2 regions of the Streptomyces sp. NPDC020379 genome follow, and region 2 is predicted to be linked to the other one. Evidence: predicted binding sites of a transcription regulator. Region 2 holds the regulator's gene; the other holds the start of a gene.
The links. Region 2 encodes HrcA, which represses chaperone genes, less so after heat shock. Its sites were predicted from a motif close to TTNGCACTCNGNNNNNCNGAGTGCNAA; they were not measured.
Positions count from the first base shown of each region.

Region 1: groES (co-chaperone GroES) is a predicted target of HrcA. The motif match lies at 1,757-1,783, and genes of this name have one in related genera.

Region 1 is NZ_JBIRVR010000006.1:150,884-154,291, reverse strand. It holds gene groL (chaperonin GroEL) at 1-1,163, opposite strand, end outside; gene groES (co-chaperone GroES) at 1,298-1,606, opposite strand; gene ACH427_RS10475 (polysaccharide deacetylase family protein) at 1,942-2,796, opposite strand; gene ACH427_RS10470 (methyltransferase domain-containing protein) at 2,916-3,408, shown strand, end outside.
Region 2 is NZ_JBIRVR010000004.1:360,892-364,299, forward strand. It holds gene ACH427_RS08150 (MBL fold metallo-hydrolase) at 1-486, opposite strand, end outside; gene hrcA (heat-inducible transcriptional repressor HrcA) at 681-1,697, shown strand; gene dnaJ (molecular chaperone DnaJ) at 1,698-2,837, shown strand; gene ACH427_RS08165 (nitronate monooxygenase) at 3,068-3,408, shown strand, end outside.

The sequences.
Region 1 (3,408 bases), on a different contig from region 2:
TCGACCTCGGTGGCCGCGCCCACGCGGATGACGCAGACGCCGCCGGCGAGCTTGGCGAGGCGCTCCTGGAGCTTCTCACGGTCCCAGTCGGAGTCCGTGGCCTCGATCTCGGCCTTGATCTGGTTGACGCGGCCGAGGACGTCCTCGGAGCTGCCGCCACCGTCGACGATGGTGGTGTCGTCCTTGGTGACGGTCACGCGGCGGGCGGTGCCCAGCACGTCCAGACCGGCCTGGTCGAGCTTGAGGCCGACCTCCTCGGCGATGACGGTGGCACCGGTGAGGGTGGCCATGTCGCCGAGCATCGCCTTGCGGCGGTCACCGAAGCCGGGCGCCTTGACGGCGACGGCGTTGAAGGTGCCACGGATCTTGTTGACGACGAGGGTGGAGAGGGCCTCGCCCTCGACGTCCTCGGCGATGATCAGCAGCGGCTTGCTGGCGCCGGCCTGGATGACCTTCTCCAGCAGCGGCAGCAGGTCCTGGATCGAGGAGATCTTGCCCTGGTGGATCAGGATGTACGGGTCGTCGAGGACGGCCTCCATGCGCTCCTGGTCGCTGACCATGTAGGGCGAGAGGTAGCCCTTGTCGAAGGCCATGCCCTCGGTGAAGTCCAGCTCCAGGCCGAAGGTGTTGGACTCCTCGACGGTGATGACACCGTCCTTGCCGACCTTGTCCATCGCCTCGGCGATGAGCTCGCCGACCTGCTTGTCCTGGGCGGACAGCGCGGCCACGGCGGCGATGTCCGTCTTGTCGTCGATCGGGCGGGCGGTCGCGAGCAGCTCGTCGGAGACGGCCTTGACCGCGGCGTCGATGCCCTTCTTGAGGGAGGCCGGGGAAGCACCGGCGGCGACGTTGCGCAGACCCTCACGGACCAGCGCCTGGGCCAGGACGGTCGCGGTGGTGGTGCCGTCACCCGCGATGTCGTTGGTCTTGGTCGCCACCTCCTTGACGAGCTGGGCGCCCAGGTTCTCGTAGGGGTCGTCGAGCTCGACCTCACGCGCGATGGTGACACCGTCGTTGGTGATGGTCGGGGCACCGAACTTCTTGTCGATGACGACGTTGCGGCCCTTGGGGCCGATCGTCACCTTGACCGTGTCGGCCAGCTTGTTGACACCGCGCTCGAGGGCGCGACGGGCGTCCTCGTCGAACTTCAGGATCTTCGCCATGGTTGCTTCAAGTCCTCTCGTTGCGATCCTCGGCCACGCAGTGGCGGCCGCTATCGCTCAAACGAACTGCGCCCCGGGCGCCCGGCCGGTGAAGAGCGGGAGCACGGGGCGCAGATCAAAAAACTTCGGGTGAATTACTTCTCGACGATCGCGAGGACGTCGCGGGCCGAGAGGACGAGGTACTCGTCGCCGTTGTACTTCACCTCGGTGCCGCCGTACTTGCTGTAGAGCACGACGTCGCCGACGGACACGTCGAGCGGAAGACGGTTGCCCTCCTCGAAGCGACCCGGACCGACGGCGAGGACGACGCCCTCCTGGGGCTTCTCCTTCGCGGTGTCCGGGATGACCAGGCCAGAGGCCGTGGTCTGCTCGGCGTCGAGCGGCTGGACCACGATGCGGTCCTCGAGCGGCTTGATGGCAACCTTGGAGCTGGCGGTCGTCACGATCCGACCTCCCCCTTCGGAGATCTCACGGGGTTAACTGTCTGAGGTGGCGACCAGGTCGGATCCGTCGTCGCGGGTGCCGGATCTGCCCGTCGCTGTGTTTGGCACTCCCGGGTGGAGAGTGCCAACGGAAGCGAGACTATGACGCGGTTAGCACTCGGTCAAGCGGAGTGCCAATTCGCCGTGCGGCGCGCGCCGTGGCGCGGGGGTGGATCTTCCCCTGTGCCACCGGCCGTAATCGTCGTCCGCGCCACCGCTTCGCGGCGGTGCGTCTCCTTCGCGGGCCTGATGCACCGCGTCCGGTCGGCCGCCCGCGACGGAGCCGCGCCCCTCGCTCAGACGTAGTCCTCCAGGCGGGCCACCGTGTAGCCCTGCCGCTGGATGCTGCGCAGCATGTTCGTCACCATCTCGGTCATCGAGGTGCCCTTGAGCTCCCGCGGCCCGCGGAAGTGCGCGAGGACGATGTCGCCGGGGCGCAGCTTGTCGCCCTCGGCGTAGCGCATGTCGTTGATCTGCATCGTCGCCTCCCACAGCACGAGTGCCTTCACCCCGCAGCTCCCGGCCGCACTGAGCGTCGCGTCGTTGTAATTGCCGTAAGGCGGGCGGAACAGCCACGGCTCGACCCCGGTCCGCTTCTTCAGCCGGTCCTGCTGCCCGCATATCTCGTGGCGCTGGGCGTCGGGCGAGAGCGTGCGCAGGTTGGGGTGAGAGAGGGTGTGGTTCTGGATGGTGTCGGGGTGGCCGGCGTCGCCCCGGAGCTGCTCGAAGTAGCCGTAGCCGCGGCCCGCGCGGGCGATGTCGTCCGTCAGGAACATCGTGTAGGGCAGCTTCAGGTCCTTCGTCATCTTCACGAACTCCGGGTCCTTCTCGGCCCCGTCGTCGAAGGTCAGGAAGACGACCTTGTCCTTGGTGTCCACCCGCCGCACGATCCTGGGCTTCTCCCCCGGCTTCATCCCGTCCGTCACCTTCACCGCGGGCGGCGCGGGCGGCGCGGCGAGGGGCGCGTCGAGCCCCCAGCGGCGGTATGCGCCGGTGTCGGCGGAGGGCGACGCCGAGGGCGCTTCCGTGCGGCCGGTGGCCGACGGGGCGGCCTTCCCCGGTCCGGAGGACGATCCGGAACACCCGGAGACGAGTCCGGCGAGCAGCAGGGCGACGGCGACGGCCCGGGGGCCGGATATGGAAGGACTCACCCATCCGATTCTTGTGCACTCGTTCGAGTGAGGCGAGGCGGGTACGGGTGGCCGCGTCCCGGAGGCCGGCCGCGGAAGCCGATTACGGAAAGCGGCGGGGCTGGGGAAAGAATGAAACCGTGCCCGCACCGAACCAGCCGACCGAAGCCTTCGCCGCCCTTCTCACCGACGAGGGGCGCCACCTCCTGGACGAGCTCCGCGACCACGACCCCGCCCAGGAGCTGGCCACCGCGACCCGGCTGCGCCGTGAGCACCCGGCCGAGCTGGTCTCCGCCGCGATCGGGCAGGCGCGGCTGCGGCAGCGGGCCGTCGCGAAGTTCGGGGCCGAGGACGCGTACCGCATGTTCTTCACCCCCAACGGCGTCGAGCAGTCGACCCGCAGGACCGTGGCGGAGTACCGCGCCGCCCGCTTCGCCGCGCTCGGCGTCCGCTCCGTGGCCGACCTCTGCTGCGGCATCGGCGGCGACGCGCTCGCGCTGGCCCGCGCGGGCGTACGGGTCCTCGCCGTCGACCGCGACCCGCTGACCTGCGCGGTCGCGACCGCCAACGCGGAGGCGCTCGGCCTGGCCGAGCTCATCGAGGTGCGCTGCGCGGACGTCACGGAGATCGACA
Region 2 (3,408 bases):
CAGGTCGTGCGCCGTGTGGCCGGGACCCACGTTGGCCAGCAGTGCCTGCCGCCCGTCGCCGAGGTCGAGCGTGAGCTCGCCGGAGACCGGGTGGCGGGGCCGTACGAGCAGGTCCGCGGCCTCCGCGGCGGCTGTCGGGTCGACGCCGTGCCGCACGGCGTCCCGCGCGAGCTCCTCGCGCTCGCGGAGGAGGACGCCAGCGAGCCCCACCGCCCCGTACACCTCCACCCCGGAGAACGCCGCCGTGCCGAAGACGTGGTCGAAGTGGGGGTGCGTCAGAGCGATGTGTGTCACGTCACGGCCGACGAGCTCCCGCACCTCCCGCCGGACCTCCGCGCCCTCGCCCACCGTCGCCCCGGTGTCGACGAGCAGGACGGCCGCCGGGCCCGCGATCACCCCGATCGTGGCGTCCCACACGGGCATTCTGCGGCGCGCGACCCCTGGCGCGAGCCGCTCCCAACGGGCTGTCCCCTCATGGCTCTCCATACCCGGACGCTAGCCGGAGCGCGGTACGGTTGCCCGCCCGACGGGCGTGCGGCGGCGGTGTGTGCGGGCGCACGGCGGGACCGCTCTTGCCCTCGCCGCGGTGCACGGCCGTACACTGGCTGAAGGGATCTGGCACTCGTGACCATGGAGTGCCAGGGAAGGACCCCGTAAGACGGCTGGACTGGAGGTGCGCGGTGCTGAGCGAACGCAGGCTCGAGGTGTTGCGCGCCATCGTCCAGGACTATGTGGGCACCGAGGAGCCCGTCGGCTCCAAGGCCCTCACCGAGCGGCACCGCCTCGGCGTGTCCCCGGCGACCGTGCGCAACGACATGGCCGCGCTGGAGGACGAGGGCTTCATCGCCCAGCCGCACACGAGCGCCGGCCGCATCCCGACCGACAAGGGCTACCGCCTCTTCGTCGACAAGCTCGCGGGCGTCAAGCCCCTGTCGACGCCGGAGCGGCGCGCCATCCACAATTTCCTCGACGGCGCCGTCGACCTCGACGACGTCGTGGGCCGTACGGTGCGGCTGCTCGCGCAGCTGACCCGGCAGGTCGCGGTGGTGCAGTATCCCTCGCTGACCCGCTCGACCGTGCGACACGTGGAGCTGCTCTCGCTGGCCCCCGCACGGGTGATGCTGGTGCTGATCACGGACACCGGCCGGGTCGAGCAGCGCATGGTCGACTGCCCGGCGCCGATCGGCGAGACCTCGCTGGCGGATCTCCGCGCGCGGCTCAACAGCCGGGTCGTGGGCCGCCGGTTCGCGGATGTGCCGCAGCTCGTGCAGGACCTCACCGAGTCCTTCGAGCAGGAGGACCGAGGAACCGTTTCGACGGTCCTCGCGACCCTGCTGGAGACCTTGGTCGAGGAGACCGAGGAGCGGCTGATGATCGGCGGCACCGCCAATCTCACCCGCTTCGGGCATGACTTCCCGCTGACGATCCGGCCGGTGCTGGAGGCGTTGGAGGAGCAGGTGGTGCTGCTCAAGCTGCTCGGCGAGGCCAAGGACTCGGGCATGACGGTGCGCATCGGTCATGAGAATGCTCACGAGGGCCTGAACTCCACATCCGTCGTCGCCGTCGGCTACGGTTCGGGCGACGAGGCAGTCGCCAAACTCGGCGTGGTCGGACCGACCCGCATGGACTACCCCGGAACGATGGGAGCGGTACGCGCAGTGGCACGTTACGTCGGACAGATCCTGGCGGAGTCGTAAGTGGCCACGGACTACTACGCGGTCCTGGGCGTACGGCGTGATGCCTCGCAGGACGAGATCAAGAAGGCATTCCGCCGCCTCGCCCGTGAGCTGCACCCGGATGTGAACCCGGACCCGAAGACGCAGGAGCGGTTCAAGGAGATCAACGCCGCTTACGAGGTGCTCTCGGACCCGCAGAAGAAGCAGGTCTACGACCTCGGCGGCGACCCGCTCTCCGCGAACGGCGGCGGCGGGGGTGGCGCCGGCGGCTTCGGCGCGGGCTTCGGCAATTTCTCCGACATCATGGACGCCTTCTTCGGCCAGGCCTCGCAGCGCGGTCCGCGCTCGCGCACCCGCCGTGGCCAGGACGCCATGATCCGGCTCGAAGTCAGCCTCAGCGAGGCCGCGTTCGGCACGACCAAGGAGATCCAGGTCGACACCGCCGTCGTCTGCACCACGTGCAGCGGCGAGGGCGCGGCCCCCGGCACCTCCGCGCAGACCTGTGACATGTGCCGCGGCCGTGGTGAGGTCTCGCAGGTCACCCGGTCCTTCCTCGGCCAGGTCATGACCTCGCGGCCCTGCCCGCAGTGCCAGGGCTTCGGCACCGTGGTGCCGACCCCGTGCCCGGAGTGCGCCGGTGACGGCCGCGTCCGGTCGCGCCGCACGCTAACGGTCAAGATCCCGGCCGGTGTCGACAACGGCACCCGCATCCAGCTGGCGGGCGAGGGCGAGGTCGGCCCCGGCGGCGGCCCCGCCGGCGATCTCTATGTGGAGATCCACGAGACCGCGCACCCGACCTTCCAGCGGCGCGGCGACGACCTGCACTGCACGGTCACCATCCCGATGACGGCCGCGGCTCTCGGCACGAAGGTGCCGCTGGAGACCCTGGACGGCGTCGAGGAGATCGACATCCGCCCGGGCACGCAGTCCGGCCAGTCGATCCCGCTGCACCAGCGCGGTGTCACGCACCTGCGGGGCGGCGGCCGTGGTGACCTCGTGGTCCACGTCGAGGTGATCACGCCCAACAAGCTCGACCCCCAGCAGGAGGACCTCCTCCGCCAGCTGGCGAAGCTGCGTGGCGAGGAGCGCCCGATGGGCGAGTTCAAGCCGGGGCAGCAGGGGTTGTTCTCGCGCCTGAAGGACGCGTTCAACGGGCGGTAGGCGCTGGGCCGGGGGTTGTTCCCCGGTTGGGTGAGTTCAAGCCGGGGCAGCAGGGGTTGTTCTCGCGGTTGAAGGACGCGTTCAACGGGCGCCAGGCCGCGTGAAGTACGCACGGACGGATGGGCTGGAGCGATCCGGCCCATCCGGCGTTCGCGGACACCCCGCGGTCGGGAACCACCGTCGTCCACAGCCCGCCCGCCGGGGCTATCCGCGTGTGACACGATGTGGTCATGGCCATCGACACCCGGGGTGACGCCGTGCTGACGGACCTGCTCCGGCACCCCATCGTGCAAGCCCCCATGGCCGGCGGCGCCTCCGGGCCGCCGCTCGCCGCCGCCGTCTGCGAGGCCGGTGGCCTCGGATCGCTGGCAGCGGGCTACAAGACCCCGGCCGCGATGTACGAGGAGATCAAGCAGCTCCGCGCCCGCACGGCCGCGCCCTTCGGCGTGAACCTGTTCATGCCGCAGCCCCCCGCCGCCGACCCGGCCGCCGTCGAGGTGTACGCCGAGCAGCTCGCGGGCGAGGCCACCTGGTACGAGACGCCGCTCGGCGACTGGTGCCAGGGTGGCGA